2 regions of the Spirosoma endbachense genome follow, and region 2 is predicted to be linked to the other one. Evidence: riboswitches for the same ligand, from Rfam matches in the RefSeq annotation. Region 2 holds a riboswitch; the other holds the start of a gene.
What was found. Region 2 has a riboswitch for cobalamin ahead of GJR95_RS39155 (TonB-dependent receptor plug domain-containing protein). Riboswitches for the same ligand answer to the same signal wherever they lie in the genome.

Region 1 (12,568 bases), 130 kb from region 2:
TTACCATCGACGTTCTGCACCGCATCGGATGCCCGCTGACTAAGTGTAAATTCCACAAACCGATGCACAACGTGCGTCCCTCCGAAACGGAAGAATGCCTGTTTTGAAGGCCGGTACGTGACGCCCAGTTCAATACCCCGATGTACTGTCCGGCCCGCTGACTGGTAATCGGTTGAGTTGTCGGGCTGGCGAATGTTGAGCAGTTCGTTCCTGCCATTCATCTGGTAGAGCGCTCCATCTACGTACACCTTATTGTTGAACAATGAAGCCCAGCCACCGATTTCCGTATTGTCGAATGTGGCTGGCTGAAGATTGTAGTAGAACAAATCGCCGGAAGCCGTTGGTAGAGTTCGCTTTATGAAAATCGACGTAAGGGCCGGGGGCGAAAAACCCTTCGAATAATTCGCATACACACCCATACTGGATGGCCCCTTACCATTCCCCAGATCATACGTGACCCCGATTTTTGGCGTAGCCTGACTAAATGATTTATCGCCTGAACTCTTATCCAGCGCATTGGTATAGTCGAAGGCCATCCGGTCGTAGCGAAGCCCCGCCGATACCCGCAGTTTAGGTAATGGCTCGAAATCATATTGCAGATAAGCCGCTATGTTGTGAATATCGGCCTGATAATTAGCCAGCTGGATATCAGGCCTTTCTTTTAACAGCGTGTATTTCGCAACTGATTTTTTATCGGATCGTAATTCAGCCGCCATATCGGTTTGATAGGCATAATACGCATTGGGCGACAGATCGAGTGTGGCCCCGACCAGTAGCTTGCTGTTCAGGAAATTTAGCTTTTGCGTATGCTGGGCAATGATCCCAAAACTCTTGAAATCGTTGCTGTTAATCTGCCCCATAGCGGTTGAAGAACCCGTTGTCCATCGAATCGAATAGGCCGGATTTTGCCCCACGCTATTATTCCGTACAAATGCCGTTATGAATGATTGTGATCCATCTTTCCAGTCCTGTTCGAGTGTCAGGCGACTACGCAGCGAGAACGTTTTCCGATAGGTAAAATCAGTTGTGCTAACGTACTGACGGGCAAAAAACGCGGTACTATCGACGCTGCCACTAGTCTGCGAATTGTAGTTATTGTAGGAGAGCGTCCCCGTCAGGCGCGTACGGGGTGTAAACGCATAGTCGAGCCGGGCAAAATACGAGGACTTGTCGTAGTCAGAGCTGGCCAGCCACGAATCACGCTGCCGGGACACAAACCCTCCCAGATAAATACCCAATTTGCCCCGTTGGACTCCCGTGCCAAATTGAAGCCGCTGATATCCCCACTGGTCGAACTGGATGCCCACGCGGGCCGTTGGCACGGCAGTTGGGCGTTGGGTGATGAAGTTTACGGCTCCCCCCACGGCCTCTGGCCCATAAATTGAGGATACCGGTCCCTTAACTACCTCAATGGAGCTAACCGTAAATTGATTCAATTCGAGCAAGGCGTTGTGATTGAACACGCCCATTGGCCGAATCGGAACGCCATCTTCCAGGTACAGGAAATACGCATTGGTGGTCATCGGCTGCCGAATCGCCATCATATGCTGCTCATTGTTCAGGTTAACCATCAGTACGCCCGGTGTCTTGTTGATCACCTCATAAATACTGGTTGGCTTTGTCTCTTCGATTAGTCTGGGCGACAGCTTCGAAATAGCAATCGGTGTTTCGGTACGCAACGCGGCTTCCCGATTGCCCGTTACCACGACCGTCTGCAAGTCTTCAACGGCTGGTTCAAGAGCAAGGTGTACTGACTGATTGGGCGTTAATGTCACTCGTTGTCGGCGATACCCTACAGCCGACACAATGACCTCGTTAACAGTGGGAGTCAGTGAGAACCGTCCGTTCGCATCGGTAACGACGCCAGATTTCCCATCGGGAGCAATCAGGGTTACACCGGGTATGGGTTCTTTGGTTTGAGCGTCAAAAATCAACCCCTGACAGGTGGATTGAGCAGTTGCCATGCAGGCAGCTGCAACCCATAAGCCAATGGCCATGAGCAATTTATAGGTTATCACGAGAAGTTAGTTTAAGTCAAGCAAATAAGTAAGGCTACGGGCATGAAGCCCTGAAATGCCGCTTAGTAAGGTTCGCCTTAGAAACGGCCAGAGTCCACGGACGAGGATAGCTCCTGCGCCTGGACGATAGCAATTACTCCAGATACGTAGATAGATAAACGGCTTGACTTAAAACCGCGGAGGACGAAAGAACCCCATCAACGGGGCCAGTGCGATTGAAAAAGTATACTCGAAGAAATTCATTGGCAGGGACTGCGTCCAGAACGGGCTAAACGCAAACGGTTGACTAGCCTCAAAGAACAACTGCAAAACGGGGGTAGTTTGAACCCGTTCGGTGGTTTCCTTATCCTGTTTGTCCTGTTGGGCTTTCAATTGCTTAGCCAGATAGCATTGGCCATCGCAGTGAAGTTGAGGCTTATCCCGGTTTTCGCACAAAACACGGGCGATGTAGTCCCTGTTGGCATGATAATACGCAATGGTTCCCCACTGGCTGACCGTTGGCAGCAGCGTTGCAATGAGGAGAACAAAGACCAGCACGTTTTTCATGGCGAACAAAGATAGAGTGTGATCGCTTTGGTCCGGTTATTTTAACCGGAGAAAGTTTATACTCTCCGCTCAACACCCAACCATTTATATAGGGAATACTGAACAATTCGACATAAACGCAACATTGTTGCATAAATTTATATCTTTGCCTAAAAAACTACCCACTTATGCGCAACTTTATTCTTTTCTGCCTGGCATTATCTTTAGCTGCCTGCTCCGGGAAAACTGACGCCGACCAGTCCATACTGAATGAAGCTGCAACATTTCATAATGAAGCGATCAACGTACAGGAACAGGTAGAACCTCTGATTGATGAGATTGACTCGGTACGTACTGTGCTTATTAAAAAAATGACCCCTGAGGCAAAAATCACGGCCCAATCGCTCGATAGTTTGAAAACGGCATTTGAGCAGTGGGAGGAAAATCTGGTAGAAGTGCCCGGCATGAAGCATGAGCATCATCACGAGCATGATAAAGGCCACCACCATCATCATAACAGCGACACCAAAGATCTTCCTGCCGACCAGATGCGCGATCTACAACAGGCATTTCTGACGAACATCAAACAAATTCAGCAACAAACCCAACAGGCTATGGAACAAGCCAAAAGCATACAGTAACCGTCATTCGAGTGAGGCTAGCCACAGCATCAGCCCAATGCCCATCAGCACGAACAGGCTCTGAAACCACGACATACCGGATTGATTGGAACGATGTAATTCAGGTATTAAATCGCTGGAAGCCACATAGATGAATCCACCTGCTGCTACCGGCATTAGATAAATCAGATACGCTTCGAACCATAGTCCGGCAAGAAGTACGGTACTGATTCCCAAGAGGCATGTTAGAGCCGATAGCAAATTATAAACTACTGCCCGACGGATGCTAAAACCACCATAGAGCAACGTACCGACATCGCCCACTTCCTGCGGCAATTCGTGCAATAGCAACCCCGCGGTTGTGGCCCAGCCAGCCGTTGGGCTAACTAAAAAACTACCTGCAATGAGCGTTCCATCAAGGAAGTTATGCAGGGAATCCCCCAGCAAATTCATGGAAATTAACGGCTTTACTACAGCGCCTGTTGTCAGACGTTGGTCATGACGCCACCGGATCAGCTTTTCAAGATTAAAAAAGAGAAAGATGCCTGCCAGCACTTCCAGCAAAACAAGCTGAACGTTACCAATTCGCTCGAGTGATTCGGGTAGCAGGTGCAGAAACGCGTCCCCCAACAACACCCCCGTCGATAAACTGATGAACAGGGGCAACCATTGACGCAACACAACGGACGGAATCAGGTAAGCGAATCCCCCAACCAGGGCAACACCACAAACCGCCAAACCTGCCAGACTGCTTTGCCCCCAGATTTCCCATCGAATCAAGTGGGCTGTCAGTATTATAATCCGTACGATTTATTTTGGCCGGAGGGGAGTGCTTGGCAATCACGAAAGTACCCAATCGCACGAATGCCCAACCATCAAGTGAAGCCGTTAGACACTCACCCTCCCGCAACAAAAGATTTATTGATAAAGAATGTATCCGTATTGCCACCTGCTATCCATTTTCCAGCAGCCATCTTTCATTATTCACTACCCCTTGGAAAGGGATCGCCAAAAACGCCACCGATTTCCATATGCCTCATTTCCAATTCAGTACATAGACAATCCTGCAACTCTTTTGTGATTTTTTCCGGGTGCAAATCCTGCCCAATGATGACCAGTTCGTTCTGCCGATCGCCGAAGCGTTTGTGCCAGCCAGATTCTATAGATTGCCGATTTTCCAGAAATGACCCGTACTGGATACGTTGAGAAAAAGGCATCGACACCCACCACACACCGGCCGATTCGGCTCGCAGGCTGCCACCAGCCTGACTAAAATTCAGCGCATCATCCGGTCGGGAAGCCAACCAGAACAATCCTTTACTTCGGAGAATACCTGCCGGGAAATCCGCACTCAGATAGTGCCAGAAGCGCATCGGATGAAATGGTCGCCGGTCGCGGAAAACAAACGATGAGATCCCGTATTCGTCGGTTTCAGGGGTATGACCTTTGCCGCTTTTCTGATTCTGTATCTCCTGAATCCAGCCTGCTGATTGTGATACTTCGTCGAAATCAAATCGGCCCGTGTTCAGAATTTCGGTCGGATCGACCTTGCTGAACTGGCTTTCAATAAGTCTGGCTTTAGGGTTCAGTTTTTGCAGAATAGCGTTCAGCTCACCTACCTGATAGCGGCTCAACAGATCTGTTTTGTTCAGGATAACGACATCGGCAAACTCGATCTGGTCGGTCAGCAGATTGACAATCGTTCGGGTATCTGCCGTGTCTTCATTCAGTTTACGATCATATACAGTATCGATACTGCCGAAATCGCGGGAAAAATTGAACGCATCGACCACCGTTACCAGAGTGTCAAGGCGGGCAAAGCGCGACAGATCGACCCTATTGTCTTCGTCTATCGAACTATCAGATTGAAAGGTGAAGGTCTGTGCTACAGGCAATGGCTCCGAAATGCCCGACGACTCAATCAGCAGATAATCGAATCGGCCCTCCGTCGCCAATTTTTCGACCTCAATCATTAAATCCTCGCGCAGCGTGCAGCAGATACAGCCATTCGACATTTCGACCAGTTTTTCTTCTGTGCGCGAGAGCATACCTTCTTGCCTGACGAGCGCTGCATCGACGTTAACTTCGCTCATGTCATTGACAATCACGGCTACTTTTAAACCCTGCCGGTTATGAAGTACATGATTGAGGAGTGTTGTTTTTCCGGCTCCCAGAAAACCACTCAATACCGTAACCGGTAAACGATTATCGACGGGCTTGCCCGCCGTTGCAACAGTAGTTTGACTTGCCATGTGGCAAATCTAAAGACTATTTTTCTTTTTGCAACAATGTTGCAAAAAGAAAATAACCAAGCCTTCTCCCCAACGATAAATGATTGCTTATCGAGTCTGGTCAATGGCTACGAAATCATAAGGGAAGCTATCCTGTCTATTGTTTCTCAACTTCATCGATAAGTTGTCGAATAACGAATTGCTGTTCAGGTAACAACGAATTCAGGCTACCAGTCAACGATTCTTTAAGCTGCTCCCACTGGTGCGGTTGCAGAAAAATTAGCTCCGTGGTAAAATCGACCGTGCCCTCCACTTGAGTTTGCCGGTTGCTATTAATCGGCAAATGGGGTGTCAGGGCTTTGATTAACTGTTGAGAAAGTTCACTACGAATGTATTGATCCAGTGTGTGCTGGGGCACTCGCCCCTCCGTATCCGCTTTCTTGAGGGTTGTAATGGCTTTATAATTCATAAGCTCCGTTTGCCGGTATCGCCTGTTTTACAAAATGCGGATTGGTTTTTTATCTTCATCCAGCGCAACGAACGTAAACGTACCGTGAATGGCCTGGTGACGTTCCATCGAGTACATCTCTTCGACATAAATCTCGACGGCGATTCGGATGCTGGTATTGCCAACATAATCAACCCGGCCGACGAGTTCAATAATGGTACCCGCCGGAATGGACTTCGTAAAATTGATTTTATCGGACGATACGGTAACCATGCGCTTACGAGCAAACCGGGTAGCCGCGATAAAGGCAACTTCATCCATTAATTGCATGGCAGTACCGCCAAAGAGCGTGTCGTAATGGTTCGTCGTACTGGGAAATACAGCTTTAAATATGCGCGTTTCGGCCGCTGAAATTCGATCCGCAATGGCGGTTGTTTTGTCAATGCCCATGCAGCAGCTGATTTACTTTCTTCTGGTGGTTAAGTTGATTATATTCCGATCGAAGTACATGCAAACAAGCTGCGCACAGGCATCCCTGATACAGCGAATTGATATACTGTCGCTGGTCGTCGGTTAGCGTCAGTGTCTGACACTGGCACAGGTTGATACTACCCACGCGGCACTCGAAAGAGCGTTGACAGCGAGGGCAAGTCGTATGCTCATGTTTATTGATGGCTATAGCGGTCATTTGATTCAATTTCCTGTTCAAAGGCAACAAAATTAACTACTTGTTTCTGTCGATTAACGATGGGGCGAATAATGATATGACACCAGTATGCTGTCTGATCTTTGCGATAATTCAGTATTCGTTCGTCAACGATTTTCTGCTGGTCAATCGCCTTCCTGATCCGCTGCCTCGATGAAGGATCGGTCTTGACTCCCTGCAAAAAATCAGGTCGACGGCCCGTTGCTTCGTGGTTTTTGTAACCCGTCATTCGCTCGAATTGGTTATTTACATAGCGAATAATCTGCGACGTATCCGTTATAACAATGGCCCAGTCACCACTTATCAAATCACGACGGACTGGCGCTGACAGCTCCCAATCATACGTTTTCGCCAACGCCAGCCAACCCGCTGTACCAGTTGATAATGCCGGATTCTGTCTGAACTCCCAACCACCCCACAACGGTGTGATCTGGGTTACTCGATAGGTGTTCGCTACTTGTTTGTCGTATGGTCCGCAAAAATCCATAATATGGGCGATTAAGGCCTTCTGCCCGTTTGGACAGAAGGCCATGACTAGTTACACTGTCTCTGTAACTAAATCGCGGGCTGTTTGGGCAGCCTGAACCATATTTTTCAGCGCATCGGCTGTTTCTGACCACCGGCGCGTTTTCAATCCACAGTCTGGATTCACCCACAAATTACGGGCGGGCAAAACAGTTGCTGCCTTTTGTAAGAGCTCAACCATTTCGTCAACCGTTGGCACACGAGGGCTATGAATGTCATAAACACCGGGGCCTATTTCGTTGGGATAAGCAAATTTTCCGAACGCGTCCAGCAGTTCCATCTGTGATCGGGACGTTTCAATGGTGATCACATCGGCGTCCAGTTCGGCAATCGCACCAATAATATCGTTGAACTCGGCATAGCACATATGCGTATGGATCTGCGTATGATCCTGAACCCCCGAAGCCGCCACCCGAAAAGCCATAACCGCCCAGGCCAGATAAGCGGCCCAGTTCTCCCGGCGCAGCGGAAGTCCTTCCCGCAGAGCAGGTTCGTCAATCTGAATAACGCCAATACCAGCCGCTTCCAGATCGACAACCTCATCGTGAATAGCCAGCGCAATTTGCAGACAGGTATCCCGACGCGGCTGATCGTCGCGCACGAACGACCATTGCAGAATGGTAACTGGCCCAGTGAGCATTCCTTTAAGCGGCTTACTGGTCAACGACTGGGCATATTGCGACCAGCGTACGGTCATTGGCGCGGGCCGATGCACATCGCCGTAAATGATTGGTGGTTTCACGCAGCGTGAGCCATAGCTCTGTACCCATCCGTTTTCACTGAACGCGAATCCATCGAGTAGCTCGCCGAAATATTCGACCATATCGTTCCGCTCAAACTCACCATGAACCAGTACATCCAGTCCGATTTCTTCCTGCCAGCGAATCGCCTGCTCAGTTTCGGTTCGAATAAAGTCTTCGTACTGCTCCAGTGTCCTGTCACCTTTCTTGAATTTAGCGCGGTTGGCCCGAACCGCTTCAGTCTGCGGAAACGACCCAATCGTCGTTGTTGGGTATAATGGCAATTTGAGCCGATCATGTTGCAGAGCCTGACGCTGGGCAAACGTTCCATGACGACGGGCATCCTGATCCGTCAGTAATGCCAGACGAGCCTGCACGGTTGGGCGGTTGATAAGCGGTGACTGTCGGCGGGCGACCAACGCGGCCTGATTGGCGACCAGGGCTTCTGTTGCCTGCCCGTTATTCGGTTCCCGGAACAGCGTAACCAATGTCGAAACCTCATCCAGCTTTTGCCGGGCGAAAGCCAGCCACTGCTTTATTTCGGGCGTCAGGCTCTTTCCATTGGTTTCTGAATTCAGATCACAGGGAACATGCAGTAATGAACAGGATGGCGCAAGTAACAGGCGCTCGGCTCCTATCGCATCGGCTGCTCGCTGAATCATAGTCAGCGAATTTTCCAGATCATTGATCCAGATCGTACGCCCATCTACCATACCCAATGACAAACGGGTCTGTTGATTGACGAAATCGGTTTTTAATAAGTCTTCCAGCTGGCTTGGACACCGGACCAGATCAAGATGCAGGGCATCGACGGGCAGTTGAACCACCAGATTCAGATTAGCCCCATAGCATTCGAAGTAGGAGGCCAGCAGGAATTTAAGTTGGGGAAACTGCCCTTTGAGTCGATTATACGTTACAGCAAAAGCTTCCCGCTGCCGATCGGTCAGATCGAGTGACAGACAGGGCTCATCGATTTGAATCCAATCAGCTCCCAGCGCCTGAAGGCTGGTCAACACCTGTTCATAAACGGGCAACAACCGATCCAGTAAATCCAGCCGATCGAAACCAGATTCCTTTTCTTTACCTAAAAGCAGATACGATACGGGGCCGATCAATACGGGTTTTGGCGTTGTGCCGAGCGTTTGTCGGGCTTCGTCAAATTCGGCAAAAATCGCATCGGAGAAGAGCTCAAACGATTGATCGACCGTAAATTCCGGAACGATGTAATGATAATTGGTATCGAACCACTTGGTCATTTCCATCGCTTTCAGGTCCAGACCATCCTGCTGATACCCGCGCGCCATGGCAAAGTAAAGCGTCAGCCGGTCAACGTCGGGCCGGTCGAGCAGCGGCTGAAACCGCTTCGGAATAGCTCCAACGGTCAGGGACATATCCAGTACCTGATCGTAGAACGAGAAGTCGTTGCAGGGAACCAGCGTAATGCCAGCCTGCTGTTGGGTCAGCCAGTTGTCCTGTCGGATGCGCCGACCGATTTCCTGCAATTGCTGACGTGTGATTTTGTCGGCCCAGAACTGTTCACAGGCCCTTTTGAGTTCGCGGTGGCTACCGATTCGTGGATAGCCGAGGTTGTGTGCGATCATGTTGTTAATTGATAAAAATGATTGATCGCGTTCGTTGCCGAACTCCATACGTCTATCACATTACCAGGACTTTATCAACACGACACACCACACCCATCCCCACCGAAAGAAGAGAAAAGAAGAAGCGGTCAATCTTGATGAAGCCTAATAGCGTGTAGGCGCAATCAGCAGGGCTAAGGCAAGTCTCCTGGCTTGTGACGGTATTTGCCGTCCTTCTCATCCCTTCACAACGGCGAACCGCTGTTGGAACAATGGACATCGAGGGCAAACCCTTTTCTAACGGTCACTGACAGTAGCAACGTCTGCTCGTGATTCTCACACGATTCCTTTTTAATTTCCTGAAGCTCTCAGGAAAACCATAGCCTGTTTGACGGAAAACAAAGAACGTTGGGGCAAACTAACTGGATTAGCCCGGTAAAAACAAGGAATAAATCAACAAAATGCCCCCTATCTGCTTCTATTAACGTTTTTGACTACCTGTTGCATTAACTCATGCTTTACATTTATGCTTATGAAGTTGGTCGTATACCTTTTTTCGTTTTGGCTGTTGTTGCTGGCGGGTCTCCCCTGTCCGGATGCCGACTGCCATGCGCACGAACGTATAGCCTCTAACACCGCAACTCCTCATTCGACCGACGATCCTGATCATGGGCACAAAGCGCCATGTAGCCCATTCTGCCACTGCGCAACCTGTGCTGGCTTTTCCATTCCCCGGATTTTCAGCTACAGCCTGTCCGTTAAGCTGACGACCATTTTCCCCATCCGTCAGTTTTTTGCCTATCAGTCTCCCAATCATGCGGATGTGATTCAGTCCGTCTGGCAGCCGCCCAAATTGTAACCGTTTTTCATGGATTTCTTCACGGCCAATCATCCATTGGCTGAATTGTTCCATTGTATTCATCCTACAGAATGAAAAACGTTTTTCTATTCCTATTGCTTTTGGCAGCCGTTTTCCGAAACACGGCTTCTCAGGGGCAGGATACCTTACACATTACGGTGCGCCATGCGACCACAAACCAACCGATACCCGGTGCTACTGTCCTGATCATCGGCACCACAAACGGCGCGGTTACCGATACTGCCGGAAACGCCCAGCTCCGGCTACCAACTGCTGGCCCTTATAAAATCAGGGCATCGGCGGTGAGTTTCCTGTCTGTTACGCAAACAATTAATTTACCCATTAGCGATACAATTCGTTTTGCGCTCGAAACCTCCGAAGAAGCACTGGAAGAGGTTACCGTTTCATCCACCCGAAGCGGTCGAACGGTAGCCGATGAACCGACTCGCGTTGAGGTTATTGATGCCGAAGAACTCGATGAAAAAGCCAACATGCAACCCGCCAATATCGCCGTGATTTTGCGTGAAAGTCCGGGCATTCAGGTACAACAGACATCGGTTATGTCGGCCAATGCAACCTTCCGGATTCAGGGACTCGATGGTCGCTACACGCAACTGTTGCAGGATGGTTTACCACTTTACAGCGGTTTTTCGAGTGGATTGAGTCTGATGCAGGTGCCGCCCCTCAACCTGAAACAGGTGGAAGTGGTAAAAGGCTGTCAGTCTACGTTATATGGCAGTGGAGCTATTGCGGGGCTGGTCAATCTGGTTACGAAAGAACCGACTCGTCAACGCGACCTGTCATTCCTGATCAACGGCACGTCGGCGCTGGGCCTGGATCTGAATGGGTATTATGCCCAGCGAAACGATAAAATTGGGATTACGCTCTATGCTACCCGCAATCTGCAACGTGCTTTCGACCCGAACCACGACCAGTTTTCTGATCTGCCCCAAACGGCCCGAACTACCCTGCAACCCAAACTATTCTGGTATCCAAACGCCACCATGACTGTATCGGCGGGGCTAATCTGGTCAAATGAACAGCGTACGGGCGGTTATCTGCCAATCATCCGGAATGAATCGGCAACGGGCTATACGGAGGCCAATGATTCACGACGGTTAGCGACGCAATTCCGGCTGGAAAAGCGATTTACCAGTGACGCGGTGCTGACCGTAAAAAACAGTTACAGCCGCTTTAACCGGGCCATTGTCCTGCCCGATTACCGGTTCGATGGTCAGCAACATTCATCGTTCACTGAACTCAGTTACTTTAAACATCAGCCAAAATCAGACTGGATTGTGGGTTTAAATGTCTGGACCGATAGTTTTCGCGACAACAGCCCTCAATCGACCTTCACCGACCCCTCCGTCTATCGACAGAGCATTGCCGGTGTGTTCGTGCAGAATACGCTTACGCTCTCGGAACACTTGAGCCTGGAAACGGGTCTACGCGGAGACGTCGTTACCACACGTGTTGGCGGAACGACCGATTCAGATTCACCAAAGGCATTTTTATTGCCCCGCTTTTCATTGCTCTACCGCGCTACAGAACACTGGTCGAGCCGGTTGGGTGGCGGATTAGGCTACAAAGCCCCGACCCTATTTACGGAAGATGCCGAACGGTTATCGTTCCGGGGAGTCAACTTGCGCTCTATCCAGAGCAACCAGACCGAATCATCCATCGGTCTGAACTGGGATATTAATTACCGCACAGAGCTAGGAAACGAAACCACACTATCGATCAATCAGTTGTTCTTCTATACGCAATTGAATCGCCTGACGGTGTTGAGCCCCCAGACTGATGGTTATGCCTTTCGCACGGCCGCAGGTCACCTCAACACGCGAGGTTTCGAAACGAATGTTCGATTGGTCTATCATGACATTCATGCGTTTTTAGGCTATTCATTTATTGACACCCAGCGCCGATACGATAACCTGACGGGTATGATTCCATTAACGGCCAAACACCGGCTTTACTTTACAACGCTCTACGAGACAGACAAGCTAAAAACCGGATTTGAAGCGTTTTATTCTGGTCAACAACAACGAACGGATGGCACCATTACGCGCTCATACTGGACGATGGGCTATATGATCGAACGGAAATGGTCCTTTGGGAGCATTTTTATTAATTTCGAGAACTTCCTGGATGTCCGGCAATCGCGTTTTGAACCGTTGGTTCATGGTACGCCAACGCAGCCAACATTTGTTACGGATATTTATGCCCCAACCGATGGCCGAATCATCAACGGAGGTATTAAACTGAAATTATAAGCATGGCTCACGATCTCCACGACTCTGCCCATAGTCACGCAGG
Region 2 (12,568 bases):
GTAGCCCGCACAGTATTTATAAACAGCCCCGTTATACTTTCCGTTGAATTCGTAAGACAGCGTATCCGAATCTGGGCTTAACTGAACCGCTCCGAATGGTACAGTAGCGCCCGGAAACGTATGTCCCATCTTTTCGGTGCCAATTAACGGATGGACGTAAGGAACCAGATTTTGCTGCGCAAAAGAGAGTGATAAGAGGAGTTGAAAGAGGATCGTAAGGCTAACTTTTGTCATTTTTTGAGGATATGCACAGTTGCGATAAACAGGGGCTAAAAGGTACGAAAAGTTAGATAAACGCATACTAAATCACCCAAACTACGCCAATTACTACCACTTAATGGTTCCATTTTGTAACCGCTTTTGTATTACGCCCCACCGGTGTTATTTTTAGCATTTACCAATTAAAACCATTCTCATGAACAAACGAATCGGGCTACTCGCTGGGTTGACACTCCTGGTGGGTGTTGCGCTGGCGCAGAACAAGCCCAAGCCAGAAGACGTGCAGACGTTTACGCTCAAAAACGGCATGAAATTCATGGTGCTCGAAGACCATTCTATCCCTAATGCCAACTTCTACACCTTCTGGAAAGTAGGCTCCCGAAATGAGGTTCACGGCATTACGGGCCTATCGCATTTTTTTGAGCACATGATGTTCAATGGGGCTAAAAAATACGGTCCCAAACAGTTCGACCGGGTTATGGAAGCCAATGGCGGCTCGAACAATGCGTATACTACCGAAAATACAACGGTTTACACCGACTGGTTTCAGAGCGGTGCACTCGAAACAATTTTCGATCTCGAATCAGACCGTATCCGCGATCTGGCCATTGATCCTAAGATGGTACAGAGCGAACGGGGTGTTGTTTTATCAGAACGAAGTACCGGCCTGGAAAACAGTAACTACCGAGTCATTAGTGAACTGGTTCAGTCGGTAGCTTTTGCCGAGCACCCTTATATGTTTCCGGTCATTGGCTTTGAGTCCGACATCAAAAAGTGGACGCAGGCCGATCTGGAGAAGTATTTCAAAATGTATTATTCCCCCAACAACGCAGTGGCTGTTGTGGTCGGTGATGTAACGGCAGCTCAGGTAAAAAAGCTGGCAGAACAATACATCGAACCCATTCCAGCTCAGAAACTGCCCGACAGCCTGCGCACCGTTGAACCCCCACAAAATGGCGAACGGCGTGCCACGACCTACAAAGACGTAGCTACACCCAATATTCTGTTGGCTTACCACACGCCCGAAAGTCGCCACCCCGACTATTATGCAATTGACCTGCTAAGCGGTGTCCTGAGTTCAGGAAACTCATCCCGGCTGGTCAAATCACTCGTTCTGGATTCGACGATTGCGTCGCGGGCGTTTTCAAACTTCGGTGAGTCATTCGATCCGAATCTCTTTTCAGTCTACGCCATTGCCGCCAGTAACATCTCAGCGGAACAACTGGAGCGGTCAGTACTGAACCAAATCGACAAGGTTATTAAGGATGGCATAACGGATGTTGAACTACAGAAACTGAAAAATCAGAAGCTGATGGAGTTTTACCGAACGATGGAAAGCATCAATGGCAAGGCCAACTCCCTCGGCACCTACGAGCTGTTTTTTGGCGATTATAAAAAGCTGTACGAAGCCCCGGCCCTTTACGAAAAAGTGACCAAAGAAGATGTGCAGCGCGTAGCCAAAACGTATCTGACCGCCCGGAATCGTACGGTAGGCTATCTATTGCCAGAACCAAAAGCTAATCCGGCGAAAAACAATTGATTTTTATAAACACAGAGCAACAACGAGTTCAACCGAAAGATTGTGCTCAAGATGCTGTACTGTGTTACCCTAAAGACTTTACGAATGAGACCAATAGCCTTTATTTTTATAGCCCTGCTGACGGCGGGCACGTCGCTGGCGCAGACGTTTAAAGTGCCGCCCTACCAGAAATTCAAGCTCAAAAACGGCCTGACCATCTATCTGATGGAGCAACATGAGGTGCCACTCATCAACGTTTCGGCGGTGTTCGATGCCGGGGCGATTCAGGATGGAAATCGATATGGCCTGTCCAATATGACCGCCGATGCACTGTTGTTTGGCAGTTCAAAATATACCAAAGCGCAACTCGAAGAAAAAACCGAATACGTTGGAGCCAGTATCGATACGTATGGCAGTAAGGAAGTGGCCAAACTGACGGCTTCGTTTGCCGTAAAAGATCAGGATTTACTATTCGACATCATTCAGGATGTTATTACGAAACCAACGTTTGATCAGGGCGAATTTGACAAATACAAACAACGCCAACTCCTCCAGTTAACCCAGCAGAAAGAGAGTCCACGAGGGGTGATCAACTCGTATTTCAATCGGTTTGTATATGAGGGTCATCCGTATGCAAATCCCATTACGGGAACGCCAACGGCCGTGTCGGCCATTACGGCCATCGATGCCAAACAGTTTTATCAGAAGAATTATACTGCCGATCGGGCCGCCATTGCTATAGTAGGCGATTTCAACACGGTGGCGATGAAAAAACTGATAACCGACCTGTTTGGCAACTGGAAAACAGCGGCTGCTTCATCGCTCAAACTAACCGAACCGACGGTTGCGTTCGATAAGAACCGGGTGTTGCTGGTCAATAAAGACGACGCCCGCGAAACAACGTTTCTGATTGGCGGGAAAGGCATTACGCAAAATAACCCCGACTTCATTCCGGTTACAGTTGTCAACACAATTCTGGGCGGTCGATTTACCTCCTGGCTAAACGACGCACTGCGCGTTAATTCTGGCCTTACCTACGGAGCTGGAAGCCGGTTCGGTACCTTCCGCAACAGTGGCACGTTTGCCATTTCGACGTTTACAAAGGTCAGCACTACCACCGAGGCAATAGACATGGCCCTCCAGGTTCTGGACAGTTTGCATCGAACGGGTATTGACGAAAAAACACTCCTTTCGGCGAAAAACTACGTAAAAGCCGACTTTCCACCCCGCTACGAATCGGCCAGTGAACTAGCGAATCTGCTGACGGATATGTTCAGTCTTGGTTTCGATGAGTCGTTTATCAACAACTTCCAGAAGAACGTCGACGGGCTGACCGTAGCCAAAACCCGGCAAATCATTGACCAGTATTTTCCTAAAACAAACCTTCAATTCGTACTCATTGGTAAAGCCGACACGATTCGGGAAAAGGTAAAAAAATACGGAACCATCACGGAGAAGGAAATAAAAGCCGACGGATTTTAAGAAAGTAGGCAGTGAGCAGTTGGCAGTCTACGGTAGGCAGATATTCAGAGCGCGGTAACTGTAGACTGCTCACTGCCTACTGAAGACTTCCTACTGCCTACTTTCCATTCAATTTCTCTATCTTTGCCCCGCGTTTAAGGTTTACCCAATCAGAAAGGGTGATTAAAAGGGAACACCGGTGTAAATCCGGGGCTATTCCCGTAGCTGTAAGTTCTAGTGACCAGCCAGCAAGATAAAAGCCACTGTCTCTCGACGGGAAGGCCTTGTTGGTAGAACGAGCCAGAAGACCTGCCTCAAACGAATTCATGATTCGAGCTTTCGGGTAAAAAGCCGGGGATGAAAGACATGTTTCGGTTGGGTGGTCTGATCACCTGTACGGTCACAAACGGGCCAAAAGTGCTGTTTGTCTTTTATTTCAGTTTCCGACAGCTCATTACTTAATCTCAGTTTAGCTGATTAATGATGAGCAAAATCATTACTTTATTATCGGCCTGTCTGGCCGTATCCTGTCTGCCTGCATTGGGTCAGGAAACACCTCCATCGTCTACAGCGCGGTCGCTTCAGTTGGATGCCGTAACGGTTACGGCCAACAAGATCGAGCAAAAACTCTCGCAAACCGGTAAAGTCGTTACGGTATTGTCAGATTCGGTGCTACAACGTTACGCCACGCAATCGGTTAGTGAACTGCTCTCCCGGCAGGCCGGTCTCCAAATTGTGGGTTCTAATGGTCCATTAGGCACCAATCCTGACATTTATCTGCGGGGCGCTTCGGCCGGGAATACGCTGATTCTGTTGGATGGCCTGCCCGTTTATGACCCGTCCGGAACAGCCAACACATTTGACCTGAATCTGCTTACGGTTGGAGAATGCGACCGGATCGAAATTCTACGGGGAGCGCAGTCAACCAGTTATGGGTCCGATGCGGTGGCTGGTGTAATCAATATTTTCACGAAACGGGCAGGTAGCAATGCCGTTGGCAACAAACCGGTTGGCGTAACGGCTTCGGTCAATTACGGGACGTATAATACCTTCCGGGGAACGGTTGGCGTGAGCGGTCAGACAAGCCGACTTTCCTATAACGTCCAATACACGCGGCTGTCTTCAGACGGGTTTTCGGCGGCTACCGACCGTACTGGTAATCAGAATTTTGACAACGACGGCTATAAACAGAATGCGCTACTGGCCAATCTGACCCTACAATTGACATCGCGCCTGAGCTGGAAATTACAGGGCATGACAACGGGCTATACGGCCGACATTGACAATGGTGCTTTCGCCGACGAAAAAGATTATACCTATAAGAACCAGTTTAAGCGATTGGCTACTGGTCTGGAATATAAACACAAACATGGCCGATTGATGATCAATTATGGCCTTAGCGACAGTCGCCGAACGTATAAAAACGATTCAACAAAAGTTGAGCCGGGCGCTTCTGAACGCTATTCATCCCAGGAGTATGGTGGTATTGCCCATTTTGCCGAGATCTATCATAACCTCAAACTGAGTTCCTGGGGCGAATTGCTGACCGGGGCCGATTATCGCTTCAGCAATACGGATCAAAGCTACTTGTCGGTCAGCTCGTTTGGGCCGTATCAGTCGCCCCCTATCGGAGCCGACACCGCCCGGATCGGGCAGGTAGGCGTCTATGCTACGGGAATTCTGACACCTTACCAGGGTTTATCCGTTGAATTAGGGGGTCGATATAACCGCAATTCGCTGTATGGCAACGTATTTACCTATTCCTTCAATCCGTCGTACCTGATTTCTGACCGGATTAAAGTATTTGTCAACCTGTCATCCGGTTTCCGGGCTCCAACGTTATATCAGTTGTTTTCGCCCTATGGCAACAAAGCGCTTCGTCCCGAACATAGCTGGTCAACGGAAGTGGGCGTTCAGCTATTTACCCGTAGCCGAAACGCCTGGGTACGTGCTGCCTATTTCGACCGGCAGATTAAGGACGTCCTGTTCTTTGAATCGCTGAATTCAGCTCCGTACGGTCGATACATTAACTTCGACCGCCAGCATGATCATGGTTTGGAAGTAGAAGCGCAAACCGAACTGAATAAACTGACGCTAACAGGGAACGTTATGCTGCTCACAGGCGAGGTGAAGACGAAGGTGGCGGGTCGCGATACAACGTACAATAACCTGTTCCGGCGCCCGAAAACGCAGGTAAATCTAACCGTAGGCTACCGTTTTATTCCGAAACTGTTCGTTTCGGCAACAATTCGGTCGATAGGAGAACGTACCGATCGTTTCTACAACAGCGAAACATTCAATACCGACAATATAACGCTTGCCGCTTATACAACGGTCGATCTCTATGCGGAAGGGAAACTTACCCCACTGTTGCGCTTGTATGCCGACGTTCGTAATGTATTTGACCAAACGTATTACGATATTTACGGCTACAATACCCGCCGTCGAAACGCCAGCGTTGGCGTCCGCTTTACCTGGTAAGTGGTTAAACTAAAGCGTACAGGGAGCTTCAGGCTCTTTGTTTTACAAGAAAATATTTGAAGTGCATATGAAGCAACAACTTAATCCTCGTTTTACAGTATTACTGCTGTTCATTGTGCTGGCGGCCGTTCTTCGGATTGCCAACTCGGCGCAGTGCTTACCGCTGGCTAACTTTACGCCCATTGGCGCGATGGCGCTCTTTGGTGGATCGTATTTCAAAAATTACTGGAAAGCATTCGGTCTACCGTTGATAACGTTGTTTCTGAGCGATCTGGTCATCAATGTGGTACTCTACAACGGGCAGTTCGGTATAATGTATAATGGCTGGTACTGGATTTATGGCATTTTTGCCCTGATCGTTTGGTATGGCAAGGTATTGCTGCAAAAAGTGTCGGTTAAGAATGTGCTTATAGCCGCCCTGATCGGGTCCGTGTCGCACTGGCTCCTGGCCGACACCAGCGTTTGGCTGGCCGGTGGTCTGGATATGCGCACCAACCTGCCCCTATCGCGCGACTTCGCCGGTTGGTTGCAATGCATTGCACAAGGTTTTCCGTACATGCGTAATTTTCTGGCCGGTACTTTAGCCTATAGTGCCCTATTCTTCGGCGCATTCGAATGGCTACAAACACGCTACCCCAAACTGGCAATAGCCTGATGATTTAGGAATAGCCTGCATCCTGTTGTTTTGAGTGAACTTATAGTTGACCTAACCGCAGGATGCAGGTTGCTATTGCCTTGTTCATCGCTAGGTTTGCAAGACAGCCCGAGCTTCACTCAATCACTCATTCATTCTTTCACTCATTCGCTCTTTCATCTTTATGAAAGCTTGTTCTTTTCTGCCCGCAGCTACGCAGATGGTCTATGACATGGGCCTACAGGATTTGCTGTATGGGGTTACGTTTGAATGCCCGGAGCCCTCTCGCGCCGAAAACGAAATTTTAGTACGATGCGTACTGGAAGGTCACGATTACAGTAGTGAAGAGATCGACCGGATTTTTTCAGCCTCAAAAGCTGAGGGAAGAAGCCTCTATTACGTTGAAGAAGAGAAACTGCATCAGATCGCTCCCGATGTAATTTTCACGCAGGACGTCTGCGAGGTGTGCCAGATCGATACGAAATGCACGCAGGCGGTACTTGACCGCTTGCCCAACATGCCCAACGTTGTCGCTTTGACTCCTCAAAGTCTCACCGATGTATTCGATACCGCGATAACAATTGCATCGGCGCTAGGCCACGAAGAAGCGGCTTACACCTATCTGCAAGGGCTGCGCACCCGAATTGACGCTGTCATTGACCGACTGCGGGCAAAGCGGGTGTTGCCCAAACGGGTGATGGTTATGGAATGGATGGCGCCAATCTACAACTGTGGCCACTGGATTCCGCATCAGATTGCGTATGCGGGTGGCATCGATATGCTGGGTAATCCATCGGGTGATAGCATCGTTACATCCTGGGAAAAAGTACGCCGGTATGATCCGGAAGTACTGGTAATTGCTCCGTGTGGCTTCACCACAGAACGCACCCTACAGGAGTTACCCTTACTTGAGAAACAACCCGGCTGGCATAGCTTACGAGCCGTAGCCAATCAAGCGGTTTACATTGCCGACTATGATTTATTCACCCAGCCTTCAGCGGCAACGCTAGTGGATGGTATCGAACTGCTGGCAGCTTGCTTCCACCCTGATATATTCGCTATTCCGGCTGCTTTAGAATCAAAAGTTTATGACTTATATGCCTCCAAGACAGGCGTACCTGCATCTGGTTACGGGCGGAGCACGGAGCGGTAAAAGCCGATATGCACAGCAACTGGCCCGCGAATGGAGTCCGACACCGGTTTACGTAGCAACGGCCAGGATATGGGACGATGAGTTTGCGGAGCGGGTATCGCATCATAAGCAGGATCGTGGCCCGGAATGGACCGTCTTTGAAGAGCTTCGCCAGGTCAGTCAGCTTCCTATCTCTGGTCAGACGGTCGTTATTGACTGTGTGACGCTCTGGCTGACTAACTTTTTTGGCGATACAAAAAGCGATGTTACCGAGTCATTGAGGCTCTTTCAAAAAGAGGTTGACGAACTGGTGAAGCTACCAGGTCGGTTTATTATCGTCACCAATGAGCTAGGCATGGGCGTACACGCCGAAACGGCTATAGGTCGAGCATTCACCGACCTACAGGGGTGGGCGAATCAGTACGTAGCCAGCCAGGCTGATGCCGTTACGCTCATGGTTAGCGGGTTGCCTCTACCTGTCAAAACACCTGTTTTATGACCAAAGCAATCATGAACTGGTCGGGCGGGAAAGATTCGGCCTTCGCCTTGTGGCAACTACTTCAGGCAGGCGATTATCAGATCGAAACACTATTGACGACTTTGAATGCGGCTAACCGGCGCATTTCGATGCACGGTGTGCCTGAACATTTACTTGATGCCCAGGCAAAGCAGTTGGGTTTACCGCAGACTAAACTCTATCTGCCTGAAGAAAGCTCAATGGGCGATTACGAGCAACGAATGGCCAATACGCTGGAGCCGCTCGTTGCCGCTGGGGTCACTCATGCGATTTTCGGCGATATCTTTCTGGAGGACTTACGAAAGTGGCGTGAAACTCAATTGGCCAGTAAGAACCTGACCGGGGTTTTTCCACTCTGGCGTATTCCATCCCGTCAATTGCTCGATGAATTCTGGGCAGCAGGCTTTTCAACGATCGTTGTTAGTGTCAATAGCCAATACCTCGACGAGTCCTTTTGCGGACGCATCCTCGATCAGTCGTTTGTCGATGACCTGCCACAGAACGTCGATCCCTGCGGAGAAAATGGCGAATTCCATACCTTCGTCTATCAGGCTCCCTATTTTGCTGAGCCAATAAGCGTACAGGTTGTCGGTACGGTAACCAAAACGTATTCGTTTAAAACGGCCACTGGCGAGCAAGTGACATCGACCTATTATTTTGCTGATCTGCAACTGAATTGACGGAACTTCGGGTGGTTAGTTAAAAACAAAAAAGGCTTCAGATAGGGTTTATTCTCAATAAATCTGTTCTTTGTTGAATAAAAAGAGCCCAGTTGTACAGTTTCATGACAAGTAGTAATCGTTTACTCAGCGGTATTAGCATTGCCTTATTAACGCTTATTGCCGGAGCCTGCAAAGTTGAGGATGCCCCACCTTCGCCCTATGAAGAAGGCGCTTATATCGTCAATGCAGGCACTCCTGGTGCCAGCAACGGGTCAATTTCCTTCATAGCCCGCAATACCGCTACGCCAACAGTAGATATTTTTAACGCTGCCAATGGTAGAGCGCTGGGAGGCACCGTTCAGGATTACACAGAAATTGACGGTAAAGGCGTCATTCTGGTCGATAATAATGCGGGCGGACAAGATAAAGTTGAAATTGTTGAGTCAGGCACATTCAAATCGCTGGCAACCTTCCAGGCTCCTGATGTTGAAAATCCACGATTCGTTGTTTATGCTGGTCCCAATAAAGCCTATATCAGCTGCTGGGATGCAACCGGCAGTGGGGCAAACACGTATACTAAACCCGGCTATATTCTGGTCCTGAATCTGGGTTCCCGGACTGTTGTAAAGAAAATTCCGGTCACGAAAGGTGCGGAGCGTATGGTACTTGTCAACAAAGAGGTCTTTGTGGGGAGCGTTGGTGGGGAGCAGGTCCTGACCGTTATTAATACGGATACGGATGAAGTGGTTCAGCCGGGCATTGACGCGGGCGTAAATGCCAACCCGATTGCCTTTGATGCCAATAAGAAACTGTGGGCCTATGCATCATCAACCAATGAGATGGTTCGGATTAACCCGACGAGCAAAATAGTCGAGACCCGGCTTAAAGTGGGTAGAGGTCCTAAAACACCCAGTGCAATTACCTTAAACGCCGACAAAACGATTTTTTTCTTCGTCAATTCCTTCAATGATCCGGCCGACAACGGTAAGTTAAAGGGCGAAACCTATCGCTTTTCAATCAACGATGTGACTATTCAGGCCAATACGCCATTTATCCGCCGGCTATTTAGCGGCTTAAGTGTCGATCCATATGATGCCAGAGGTTTGCTTTATGCAGCCGTAACACCCTCAGCGAATCAGCCAGGATATGCAATACGCTACCAGCCAAGTGGCGCATTGGTCGATTCGATCAAGGCCGACATTGCCCCTACCCGATTCTTTTTTCGGTGAGCCATGCCTGTTAAGATTAATCTTTCGACAAAACTATCCTGAATTAATGAGCCCTTTGCTGAAGTGGTTCAGTAAGAATAGAAAGGCAGGTTTTTATACCGGTTCGCAGGTTGCCAAGCCTTAGGTTTTCGTTCGGGCTATGCTGATTGTTATCCATATTCACTAAGGGAACAATGACCGCAGGAACCTGAAGTGCCTGAATGAATGGCACAACAGGCACCGTTCCGCCCATAATCCGAATTATTACCGGCTCTTTCCCAAATCCATCAGATACAGCTTTACGTAGCCAAACGCCCATCGGTTCGTTGATATTTGTGCGAAAAGCGGGCGTACCGGCATTACCCTCAAAAAAAACGATCTGAGCATATTTTAGCCGTTCTTCGGGCGTTGGTGCATGATCCAGCACGGTGAAGCCCTGCTTTTCGATGTGCTTTTTAACCAGTTCGACCATCCGTTTACCGTCGGTTTCGGGCACCAGGCGAATATCGAAAGTCGCTACGGCTTCTTCGGGCACAATGGTTCCAGACCCTTTACCAACTACAGCCGCCTTCATTCCCTTAATGTTGAGCGATGGATATTGCAGAGACTCCTGATAGTTATTTCCTACCTTCTCTTCCTCAACGATCATCAGCGCCTTGTTGATAGCCTGTTTATTATCGGGCACAGCCGCCATGATTTTTTTGGTCTCGTCGTCAAACGTAATGCCGTCGTAGAATCCCGGAATCAAGGCCCGCCCCTGCTCATCTTTCATTGACGTTATCAGCCGGGCCAGCCGAAATGCCGGATTTGGGGCATAATTGCCAAAATGCCCGCTGTGCTGTGGCGTAACTGGCCCATAGGTAGTTATGGTGAAACCCGCATTACCCCGGCAACCGAACGTTAGGGTCGGTAAATTAGACGAATGCATGGGGCCATCCATCACAATCATAAAATCGGCCTGCAATTTGTTTTTATAGGAAGCCAACGCCCCTTTCAACCCGCCCGACCCTTTCTCTTCCTCGGTATCAATAATGATCTTGATGTTAAAAGGCGGGGTTTGCTTTTCGGTCTGGAGAATATCGAGGGCATTGAGCATCATTATAATTGGCCCTTTATCATCCGAGGTAGAACGGCCAAACAGGCGCCACTCGTCGTTAACCCCCGTTTTGGGCAAGTTGCCACTTAAGTCTTTGTATTCGCCAGTGGTGGTTTTTTCTTTAAGCACCGTCACAAAAGGGTCTTTCTGATTCCACTCGCTGGGTCGTACGGGCTGGCCATCCAGGTGGAAATAGAACAAAACCGTTTGAGTAGCTTTCGGAAACGTTTTCTCCGCTAAAACTAAAGGCAATTGATTGGTTTTAAGCACCGTTGTCTGAAAACCCCGCTTCGTCATCGCCTTTTCAGTCCAGGCTATATTTTTGAGAATGTTGGCTGGGTTAACGGCATCATTTGGTAGGGACACATAATCGCTGAGTTCATCAATGGCCAGCCACATCTGCTTATCGACAAGGGCATCCAGTTTTTGGGGACTCAATTTCTGGGCAACAAGGCCCGAGGGCAACTGGATGAGGCCAAGCCAGAAAGCGGCCGTGATTACATGAATAATGAATCGGGTTGCCGATTCTTTTTGTCTGGTAGCCATTCTAAAGAGGAGTCTTTCAGGAAGAATACAGCTAAGTAAGACAAAAAGGCGTTATACACAAATATTCTATCAACTATAATTCAATTTCCAGTATAAAATTTTAAATAATCCAACAAATCTCCTACTAATAAGCAGTACAGCTATTGACTACATGGTTGTGCAGAAAAGACTGGACCCTAGCCATATGCTGATTATTTACAGAAAACTGCGAGAAAGCGATACGTTAATTAAACAACGAAATCGGACGATCTGAAACAGGATCTGTTTTAGAGGCTGGTATCGTTTCAAGATAGGCAGCAAACATTTTATTATACAGAGCACCCTGTCTTCTGGCTTGAATCATACGAACAGCATCTTTTCCACTGAAGCCCAGATACGTCAGGATGAGGCCCGCCAATAGAGCCGAACGATTATGTCCCATACCACAGTGTGACAAAACCTGATGGCCATCGTGAATCAAACTGGCCCCAAATTGAGCCAGGGCATGCAATTTCTGGAGATCGGGTAACTCTCTATCTTCGAATGGGAAAAAGATATAAAGTGTTTTATTCATTTCCTCCGGAATATTCTGATCCAGCGTATAGTCCAGATTAAATACTACATCAATAGTAAGCTGCGATATTGGCTCCCAATTATCGATGGAAGGCGAAATAAATAAAGAACCTCTTTCATCAATCTGGTACAATTCCATATCATGTAGGTTTTACTAGTTTTTATAGGGTATCGACCCGTTAAAACCGGCTCTGGTGTCAATAACCAAAGCTAGTGATTAATCTCTTTAGCCTCCTTCTGTATTTACGTAGCGGCAAGGACTAGTTCGTATAAGGTTATAAACTACACTTTTTTGAAAATGTAGCGAGTCATTGAGCGGTAAAAGCGTAAGGTCTGTTCCAGAAGTAGCATCCCTTATTACTAGCTAGCCACAATAGTATTGACTTGTCTTCCAGTCCTGGCCATTCTCATCAATGTATTCCCGGCAACTATGATCCAAACATAGGGCATAGCTGGCTCAGGCACCTGGTAATTATCGTCTTAAAAGTGTATTCATCGAATCAAATTGTCCAAAAGCCACACTTGATCGTCTAATCGTAGC

Region 1: it holds a riboswitch for cobalamin, as region 2 does, so the genes downstream of both, metE (5-methyltetrahydropteroyltriglutamate--homocysteine S-methyltransferase) here and GJR95_RS39155 (TonB-dependent receptor plug domain-containing protein) in region 2, are expected to answer to the same signal.

Annotation. Positions count from the first base shown of each region.
Region 1 covers NZ_CP045997.1:9,851,945-9,864,512, forward strand. Annotated here, with positions in the region: gene GJR95_RS39625 (TonB-dependent receptor) at 1-1,997, opposite strand, end outside; gene GJR95_RS39630 (hypothetical protein) at 2,187-2,564, opposite strand; gene GJR95_RS39635 (hypothetical protein) at 2,732-3,184, shown strand; gene GJR95_RS39640 (ZIP family metal transporter) at 3,188-3,943, opposite strand; gene GJR95_RS39645 (GTP-binding protein) at 4,144-5,415, opposite strand; gene GJR95_RS39650 (hypothetical protein) at 5,552-5,863, opposite strand; gene GJR95_RS39655 (acyl-CoA thioesterase) at 5,891-6,292, opposite strand; gene GJR95_RS39660 (cysteine-rich CWC family protein) at 6,282-6,530, opposite strand; gene GJR95_RS39665 (PAS domain-containing protein) at 6,508-7,035, opposite strand; gene metE (5-methyltetrahydropteroyltriglutamate--homocysteine S-methyltransferase) at 7,087-9,414, opposite strand; cobalamin riboswitch at 9,575-9,790, opposite strand; gene GJR95_RS39675 (DUF6660 family protein) at 9,926-10,252, shown strand; gene GJR95_RS39680 (TonB-dependent receptor) at 10,324-12,525, shown strand; gene GJR95_RS39685 (cation diffusion facilitator family transporter) at 12,528-12,568, shown strand, end outside.
Region 2 covers NZ_CP045997.1:9,725,253-9,737,820, forward strand. Annotated here, with positions in the region: gene GJR95_RS39140 (GH92 family glycosyl hydrolase) at 1-234, opposite strand, end outside; gene GJR95_RS39145 (M16 family metallopeptidase) at 416-1,759, shown strand; gene GJR95_RS39150 (M16 family metallopeptidase) at 1,844-3,220, shown strand; cobalamin riboswitch at 3,341-3,530, shown strand; gene GJR95_RS39155 (TonB-dependent receptor plug domain-containing protein) at 3,680-5,680, shown strand; gene GJR95_RS39160 (DUF6580 family putative transport protein) at 5,748-6,335, shown strand; gene GJR95_RS39165 (ABC transporter substrate-binding protein) at 6,499-7,467, shown strand; gene cobU (bifunctional adenosylcobinamide kinase/adenosylcobinamide-phosphate guanylyltransferase) at 7,412-7,945, shown strand; gene GJR95_RS39175 (Dph6-related ATP pyrophosphatase) at 7,942-8,643, shown strand; gene GJR95_RS39180 (DUF5074 domain-containing protein) at 8,748-9,854, shown strand; gene GJR95_RS39185 (M20/M25/M40 family metallo-hydrolase) at 9,898-11,475, opposite strand; gene GJR95_RS39190 (protein-tyrosine phosphatase family protein) at 11,699-12,166, opposite strand.